2 regions of the Dietzia sp. CH92 genome follow, and region 1 is predicted to be linked to the other one. Evidence: predicted binding sites of a transcription regulator. Region 1 holds the regulator's gene; the other holds the start of a gene.
The links. Region 1 encodes LexA, which represses DNA repair genes until DNA is damaged. Its sites were predicted from a motif close to CGAACANNTGTTCG; they were not measured.
Positions count from the first base shown of each region.

Region 2: a site for LexA is predicted at 2,419-2,432, ahead of RWK90_RS14340 (DUF222 domain-containing protein). Genes of this name have one in related genera too.

Region 1 covers NZ_JAVHXC010000001.1:294,054-298,482, reverse strand. Annotated here, with positions in the region: gene dapF (diaminopimelate epimerase) at 1-654, shown strand, start outside; gene hflX (GTPase HflX) at 669-2,120, shown strand; gene lexA (transcriptional repressor LexA) at 2,195-2,863, opposite strand; gene RWK90_RS01420 (hypothetical protein) at 3,398-3,541, shown strand; gene nrdR (transcriptional regulator NrdR) at 3,653-4,108, shown strand; gene hrpA (ATP-dependent RNA helicase HrpA) at 4,179-4,429, opposite strand, start outside.
Region 2 covers NZ_JAVHXC010000007.1:80,920-85,348, forward strand. Annotated here, with positions in the region: gene RWK90_RS14330 (MsnO8 family LLM class oxidoreductase) at 23-1,018, shown strand; gene fbaA (class II fructose-bisphosphate aldolase) at 1,246-2,283, shown strand; gene RWK90_RS14340 (DUF222 domain-containing protein) at 2,466-4,022, shown strand; gene RWK90_RS14345 (hypothetical protein) at 4,109-4,429, opposite strand, start outside.

The DNA of each region.
Region 1 (4,429 bases):
GGGTCGATCGCCGAGATGTGCGGCAACGGTGTCCGCGTGTTCGCCCACGCCCTCGTCGCCACGGGACGGGCCGAGGCCGGCACGATCCCGGTCGGCACCCGTTCCGGGCCGCGGCCCGCGACGGTCGCCTCGCACGCGGGCGGCACCGCCGTGGTCCGGGTCGACATGGGCGAGCCCCGGCTACTCGGCCTCTCCTCGGCTGAACTCGGGGGCCGGACCTTCGCCGGCGTCGCGGTCGACATGGGCAATCCCCACCTGGCCTGCATCGTCCCGGGGCTCGACGCCGCGGCCCTCGCCGCCCTGCCGGTGGGGGACCCGCCGGTGTTCGACCGCGAGTTCTTCCCACACGGTGTGAACGTGGAGATCGCCACCCCGCTGTCTGCGGGAAGGGTGACGATGCGTGTTCACGAGCGGGGGGCGGGGGAGACGATGTCGTGCGGCACCGGCATCGTGGCCACGGCTGTCGCCGCCCTCGCCGACGCCGGACGGGGCACGGGCGAGGTCGTCGTGTCGGTTCCCGGCGGCGAGGTCGAGGTGACCGTCCGCGACGGGGGGTCGACCCTGACGGGCCCGTCGGCACTCGTCGCTGACGGCCGTTTCCGCGGCGGCGCGTATCACACGCCCGCTCCCACGACGCGATCGGCCCGGATGTGAGATGATGTCAGCGAATGACTATTGATCACACGGCCGCTGACCGGCCGACACGAGACCTCGACCCCTCTATCGGCGAACTGCAGCTCGAGGAGAGATCCTCGCTGCGCCGGGTGGCGGGCCTGTCCACCGAACTCCAGGACGTCAACGACGCCGAATACCGCCAGCTCCGCCTGGAGAGGGTCGTGCTGGTGGGGGTGTGGACCGAAGGGTCCGCCGCCCAGGCCGACGCCGCCATGGCCGAACTCGCGCAATTGGCCGAGACGGCGGGCTCGGAGGTCTGCGACGCGCTCATCCAGCGCCGGGACAAGCCGGACGCCGCGACGTTCATCGGCTCGGGCAAGGTGAGCGTCCTCAAGGACGTCATCGCCGCGACCGGTGCCGACACCGTCATCTGCGACGGCGAACTCACCCCCGGCCAGCTGCTCGCGCTGGAGAAGGCGGTCAACGTCAAGGTCATCGACCGCACGGCGTTGATCCTCGACATCTTCGCCCAGCATGCGACCAGCCGTGAGGGCAAGGCGCAGGTCTCCCTGGCCCAGATGGAGTACATGCTCCCGCGCCTCCGTGGGTGGGGCGAATCGCTGTCCCGGCAGGCCGGCGGCCGGGCCGGGAGCAACGGCGGTGTCGGTCTGCGTGGCCCGGGTGAGACCAAGATCGAGACGGACCGGCGACGGATCCGCGAACGGATGGCGAAGCTGCGGCGCGAGATCAAGGGGATGAAGCAGTCCCGTGACACCAAGCGCTACCGCCGGCGTGCCACGCCGGTGCCGTCCATCGCGATCGCCGGCTACACCAATGCGGGCAAGTCGAGCCTGCTGAACAGGATCACCGGCGCCGGTGTCCTCGTCCAGAACGCGCTGTTCGCCACTCTCGATCCCACCACCCGTCGGGCCGATCTCCCGGACGGGCGGTCGGTGGTGTTCACGGATACGGTCGGGTTCGTCCGTCATCTGCCGACCCAGCTGGTCGAGGCGTTCCGCTCCACTCTGGAGGAGGTGGTCGATTCCGAGCTGTTGCTCCACGTGGTGGACGGATCGGACGCGTTCCCCCTCCGTCAGATCGAGGCGGTCCGCAAGGTGGTCAACGAGGTGGTCGAGGAGCAGAACGCCGAGCGGCCGCGCGAACTACTGGTCATCAACAAGATCGACGCCGCCGACCCGGTGGTGCTCGCCGAACTCCACCACGCCCTGCCGGACGCGGTGTTCGTGTCCGCGGCGACGGGTCAGGGCGTCGACGAACTGCTCGAGCGGATCATGCAGATCGTGGCATCCGGAGACACCGAGCTCACCCTCGAGATCCCGTACACCCGCGGTGACCTCGTGGCGCGCGTGCACGGGGAGGGTGCGGTGGTGGAGGAGGAACATTCCGCACGGGGAACGCGTCTGGTGGTGCGGCTACCCGCCTCGGTCGCCGGTGAGCTCCGGGAGTTCGTCATCGACGACGATCCCCGCGACGGCGCCGCCTGACCGGGCGACCCGACACGACCGCGCCGCCTGACCCACTGCGGGTCAGGCGGCGCAGTCGTCGCCAGGCCGGGGCGTCAGAGCTTGCGGAAGACCGTGACCACCTTGCCGAGGATCGTCGCGTGCTCGCCCGGGATCGGACTGAAAGACGGGTTGTGGGGGAGCAGCCACACCCCGGTGGAGTCCTTGCGGAACGTCTTCACGGTGGCCTCACCGTCGATCATCGCGGCGACGATCTCGCCGTTGTCGGCCACGTTCTGACGACGCACCACGACGTAGTCACCGTCGCAGATCGCCGCATCGATCATCGACTCGCCGACGACCCGGAGCATGAACAGGTCCCCGGTTCCGACGAGATCGGACGGCAGCGGGAAGACCTCCTCCACGGCCTGCTCGGCGAGGATGGGACCGCCGGCCGCGATCCGACCGAGAACAGGGACGTACACCGGCTCGACGGCCCCGCTGGGTCGCCTCACCTCGCTGGTCGGCGAACGCCTGCCCCGGCCCTTCTGCCCGGGCACCCCGTGTACGTCGACGGCACGGGGCTTGTGCGGGTCCCGCGTCAGGAAACCCTTCTTCTCGAGGGTGCGCAGCTGGTGCGCGACCGACGACGTCGACTGTAGGCCCACGGCGTCACCGATCTCGCGGATGCTCGGTGGATAGCCCCGCTCCTTGACCGTGTCGTGGATGTGTAGCAGCACGCTCTTCTGGCGGTCGGTCAGTGAGTCGAAGTCGGGCTTCGGCATCTCGGGTCCCTTCGGCGAATGATTGTTCGACGCTGTCATCTGTGTACACCCTAACGCCCTCGAGCGGTGAGCGCCACACACATGTTCGAAGAATTCGCACCGGGAATCGTGACTGTGTCGGACCCGCGTGGTACAACTCTAGTCACGTTCGGATTCGAACAGATGTACAAAGTTGGCCATACGGATGTGCGAACGGACTTCGCACACCGTATCGATCAGGGAGTGGACATGACCATTCTGGAACTGCACTCGCACACTGATTCCACGATGCGGTGGACCGGGGTCTGTGAAGGTGACCACCACCCGTCCGGCCAGCCCGCGGACGACGTCCGGGCGGATGCCGCTCGAACCGCGGATCGGCAGGTTCGCGGGCGGACCGCCGGAGGGCTGGCGGGGCGGCCGACGGGTCGTCGGGACGCCGCCTCACCGACGCGTGGCGCCCGCGGTGGCCGCGGGACCGTGGTCGGCACCGCTCCGTCCCGGACTCCGTCCCCGCGGCGGTCCGCGCAGGCCCGCCCGGTATCCGCCGAGGGCGTGCGCGCATGTCGGATCGAGTCGTCGGCTCCGGCCGGGGTGGTCGACGATGTACCCGCGTGGGCGCTCCTGGCCTGCGGTGTCGTGGTCGGGGTGATCGTGCTGCTGGCCGTCGCGTTCCTCGGCGGGCCCGCCTACGCGTGACCGGCACACCGGCCTCCTAGAATGAGTCGGGGACGGTGGTCAACCGTCCCCGCGTCCCGTGGGCCACGACCCGGGAGGCGTGACGTCCGGTCGACGAAGGGCCACACGGGAATGTACTGCCCTACATGCCACAACGAGGACTCCCGGGTGATCGACTCACGATCGGTCGACGAGGGCCAGGCCATCCGGCGCCGCCGGGAATGCCCGGAGTGCGGGCATCGCTTCACCACCCTCGAGACCCCGCTGCTCACCGTACTCAAACGCAATGGTGTCACCGAGGCCTTCAGCCGGGACAAGGTCGTCCGGGGCGTGCGCCGCGCCTGCCAGGGCAGGTCTGTGGACGAGGACGCTCTGCGGCGCCTCGCCCAGCGGGTCGAGGACGCCGTCCGCGCGCGCGGTGCCTCGGAGGTTCCCGCGCACGAGATCGGCCTCGCGATCCTCGGCCCCCTCCAAGACCTCGACGAGGTCGCCTACCTGCGATTCGCCTCCGTCTACAAGCAGTTCAGTTCCGCCGACGACTTCGAACGCGAAATCGTGGCACTGAAGGAACGACGCGCGAACCGCTGACACGAGGCGGGCTCACCGACCGCTGGACGCGGCCGACGAGCCACCCGGCCCCCGTCGCCGAACCAGGCCGTCAACGCCGCGCCCGCGGAGCGAGCGCCGACGCCACGGCCTTGTCGATCCTCTCGGCCGACACCGGGCGGGCCGTCCCGAGCGACTGGGCGAACAAGCCCACCCGGTACTCCGCCAACAACCACCGCAGTTCCCGGGCCGCCCGTGCACCACCGGGCCGCCTGCGCAGGGCGACGCACGCCTCCTCCACGGTCTCCTCCGAGCGCGCCAGCTTCTCCGTCAACTCGCGATGACGCCCCGGGGACTTCTGTG
Region 2 (4,429 bases), on a different contig from region 1:
GCCCCGGCGCTACGGTGGGGGCGTGGCACCCACCGATCTGCCGGACACCCTCCGGTTGTCCCTGCTGGATCGGTCCCGGACCCGTCACGGCGAGTCCCACGCCTCGGCGGTCGAGTCGACACTCCGGCGCGCCGAACACGCCGACCGCCTGGGGCTGCACCGCTACTGGACCGCCGAACACCACGCGGTGCCCGGCATCGCGAGTGGCAGCCCGCCGCTGCTCATCGCGGCCGCTGCCGCCCGCACCGAGCGCATCCGCCTGGGTTCCGGCGGGGTGATGCTGCCCAACCACCGACCAATCGTCGTCGCGGAGCAGTTCGCCACGCTCGAGGCGATGCACCCGGGTCGCATCGACCTCGGCGTCGGCCGCTCGCTCGGGTTCACCGCTCCGGTCCGCGAGGCGCTCGGCGTCAGTAGGTACGACACCGACGATTTCGGGCGCGACATCCTCGCCGTGCGGGACTTCCTCCACGGGTGGGGGCCGGTCACCGCGTTGCCGGTCGTGGACAACCCGCCGCCGGTGTTCGTCCTGGCGACCGGCCGCGGTCTCGAGGTCGCCGCGCGCGCCGGGCTGCCGGTGGTCGTGGGGGGACCGCGGTTGTTGGCCGACCCCACCCCGCTCGAGAGGTACCGCGAGTCGTTCGTCCCCGGCGATCGGGCGGCGGCGCCCTATGTGGTGGTGAGTCTCGAGGTGATGATCGCCGACTCGACCGCCGCCGCGCGGGAACTGCTGCTGCCGGAGGCGTGGGCGATGGCGGAGTCCCGCGAGACCGGGGCCTTCGGCCCGCTGCGGTCGGTCGAGGAGGTGCTGGACCGGAAGTTCCGACCCCAGCAGCTGCGGCGGATGGAGGAGTGGATGGGCACCGCCGTCCACGGTGACGCCGAGAAGGTGGCGGCGGACCTCGCGGCGCTGGTCGAGCGGACGGGCGCCGACGAGATCATGGCGTCCACGTCGACGTTTGACCGTGACGCGCTGGCCCGGGCCGACGCCGCGTTCGCCGACCTGCTCCGGGCGTGATCGGCTGGGCCGGAGGGGCGCGGCGGTCCGGTGGGGCGCGGCGGCCCGGAGGATGGCCAGGGTCGCGCGGCGGGCCCGATATCGCCCTGTCGAGGGAGGTGCCGCGCGGCTCGCGGGTGCGCGAGGTGGGGCTGGCCTAGGCTGGAGGGGTGCGCCCGGCCGTCGCAGGCGGCCCCGGCGCCCAGACTGATGCCAGTCGCACGGAACGACATACCGGAGGAGAACACATGCCCATCGCAACTCCCGAACAGTACAAGGACATGCTCGACCGAGCCCGCCGGGAGGGTTTCGCGTACCCCGCGATCAACTGCACCTCCTCGGAGACCATCAACGCGGCCATCAAGGGCTTCGCGGACGCGGGTTCCGACGGCATCATCCAGTTCTCCACCGGTGGTTCCGAGTTCGGCTCCGGCCTGAACGTCAAGGACATGGTCACCGGCGCGGTGGCCCTGGCGGAGTTCGCCCACGTGGTGGCGGCGAAGTACGACATCCTCGTCGCGCTGCACACCGACCACTGCCCCGAGGACAAGCTGGACACGTTCGTGCGCCCGCTCATCGAGATCTCGCAGGAGCGCGTCGACCGCGGCGAGAACCCGCTGTTCCAGTCGCACATGTGGGACGGCTCGGCCACCCCGCTCGACCGCAACCTCGAGATCGCCAAGGAGCTCCTCGAGAAGACGGCCAACGCCAAGCAGATCCTCGAGATCGAGATCGGCGTCGTCGGCGGCGAGGAGGACGGCGTCGAGAACGAGATCAACGAGAAGCTCTACACCACGCGTGAGGACTTCGAGGCCACCATCGACGCCCTCGGCGCCGGCAACACGGGTCAGCGCTACCTGCTGGCCGCCACCTTCGGCAACGTCCACGGCGTCTACAAGCCGGGCAACGTCAAGCTCAAGCCCGAGGTGCTGAAGATGGGCCAGGAGGTCGCGGTCGAGAAGCTGGGCCTGAACAAGGGTGACCTGCCCTTCGACTTCGTCTTCCACGGCGGCTCCGGCTCGGCCAAGAGCGAGATCGAGGAGGCCCTGAGCTACGGCGTCATCAAGATGAACGTCGACACCGACACCCAGTACGCCTTCACGCGTCCCGTCGCCGCGCACATGTTCTCCAACTACGACGGCGTCCTCAAGGTCGACGGCGAGGTCGGCAACAAGAAGACCTACGACCCCCGGTCGTACCTGAAGAAGGCCGAGCAGTCGATGTCCGAGCGCGTCGTCGAGGCGTGCAACGACCTGAAGTCGGCCGGCAAGTCCCAGGGCGCCTGACGCCCCTCCGCGCGCTCGCGCACACGCGTCATCAGCGGCGTCCCTCCCGGGTGGAGGGGCGCCGCTGACGTCCACGGGCGTGGTGAACGGCGGGCATATCGAACTCTTGTGCGATCACCGCGGCATTGGTATAATCGACCACAAGTTCGAAATAGTTGCAGCGCGGGCGGGGGGTGACCGGGGTGGATACGACGACGACGAGGGTGTTCGGCCTCGGGGCGCTGCGCGCGGTGGACGAGCCGTTGGAGTCGTTGGACGCCTCGGCGCTCAGCGACGTGGCGCGGTCGGCGACCCTGGCGCAGAACCTGGCCGGGGCGACCCGGCTCCACGCCGCGCACTTGCTGGTCGAGAGCTTCAAGGCTCTGGATGAGGCCACCCACGGCGAGCCCGGTACCGATACCCGTCCCGCGCACGCCCGCCTGGACCCGGCCGACCGGGCCCGCCACCACCTGAGCGCGGCGCTGGCGATGACCGGCTGGCACGCCGGCCACCTGGTCACCGCCGGCGTCCAGATCCACACGCGCCTGCCGCGCCTGCGCGAGGCCGTCGAACGCGGCCTACTGCCCGAGCAGTTGGCCATCGACGCCGCCTGCCGCCTGGCCCAGATCCCCGACGGCATCATCGGTGGCGTCGAATCCGATGTCGTGGCCCGCTTGACCGGCGACCTGGCCGGCGGGCACCGGCCCAGCCGCACCGCCCTGGACGACGCCGTCGACGCCTCCCGCGAGCGCCACGACCCTGCAGGGGCCGGCGATGCCGTCGACGCGGCCGCCGAGAAACGCACCGTCAGATTCCGGCCCGAGCGCGACGGCATGACCAGCATGTGGGCGCACTTGCCCTCCGGGGACGCCGAGAAACTGCGCCGCCGCATCGACGCCGCCGCCCGCGCCGCCGCCGAGACCGGCCATCCCCGCACCCGCGACCAACTCCGCGCCGACGCCCTGGTCGCCCTCGGCGATCCCAACACCACCGAGATCGCCGACCCCCTGCCCGACCACCCCGGCGACGACGGCGCGACCGGCCCGGCCACCGCAGGCAGCACCGAGGCCGCCGACGCCGCGGCCGATCGTGCGCCGCTGGGTGTCTCGTGGGGCACCGACCAGCCGATCCGCATCTCCGTGGTCAACAGCATCACCCAGGGTCTGCCCAACCGGGTGGAGTTCGTCACCGGCGCCTACGCCAGCTTCGACTGGCTCTGCGAAGAACTACTTTCCGGCGGCGACGCCACAATCCGGTTCGAACTGGTCGACCCCCAACCCGGCACCGAGGACAGCCCCGAGGCGGCGTTGAAGTACCGCGTCAGCCCCGCCCTGGCCGAACGGATCCGGCTACGCGACGGCACCTGCCGCCACCCCGGCTGCACGGTCGACGCCCACGACTGTGAGATCGACCATGTCATCGCCTTCGACCACCAACGCCCCGACCTGGGCGGACCCACCGCCGAATGGAACCTGGTGTGCCTGTGTCGCAAACACCATCGGGAGAAAACCTTCGGCCACTGCGCCTACCGACCCGGCCCCCTCGGGGAGCTGACCATCATCACCGAAACCGGCCACGAACACCGCACCCTGCCCCACGGCCCCCTGGCCCAGGCCCGCGACCGCATCCTCGACCACGCCTGGCGCCAACACCTCGACCGCCTCATCACCGACGACGGCCACCTGACCAACCCACCCGGCATCGACCGCACCCTCCGCACCCGCAACCGCGGCCGCAACAACCGGGACGAAGCGGGCTAGTGAACGCGGCCCCGGTGACCTCGGCGACCTCGGTGCCCCCGGTGGCCCCGGCGACCCCGGCGGCTGCCGTGACCAGGCCGGGATGGTCAGCCCGGCTGCTGGCCCTCCGGGACCGAACCCATCCCCACGCCGGGCTGGCAGAGTTTCCACGCACCGTCCTCGTCGCGCATCCGCACCTGCTCCGGACCCGCGCCGTCGGACTCGGACTCCACCGTGGCAGTCGCCTCGGAACCGTCGGCCGAGATCTCCACCCCGAGCACCTCGAGGTCCTGGGGGAACGAGCCGGCGATCGACTCGCGGAACATCGAATCGAGATCCGGCCCCGTCGCCTCGCTCGACGCGGCGATAGTGTCGACCAGATCCTGCGGGACCCTGTTCTCCACGCACATGTGACCGTTGAAATCGCC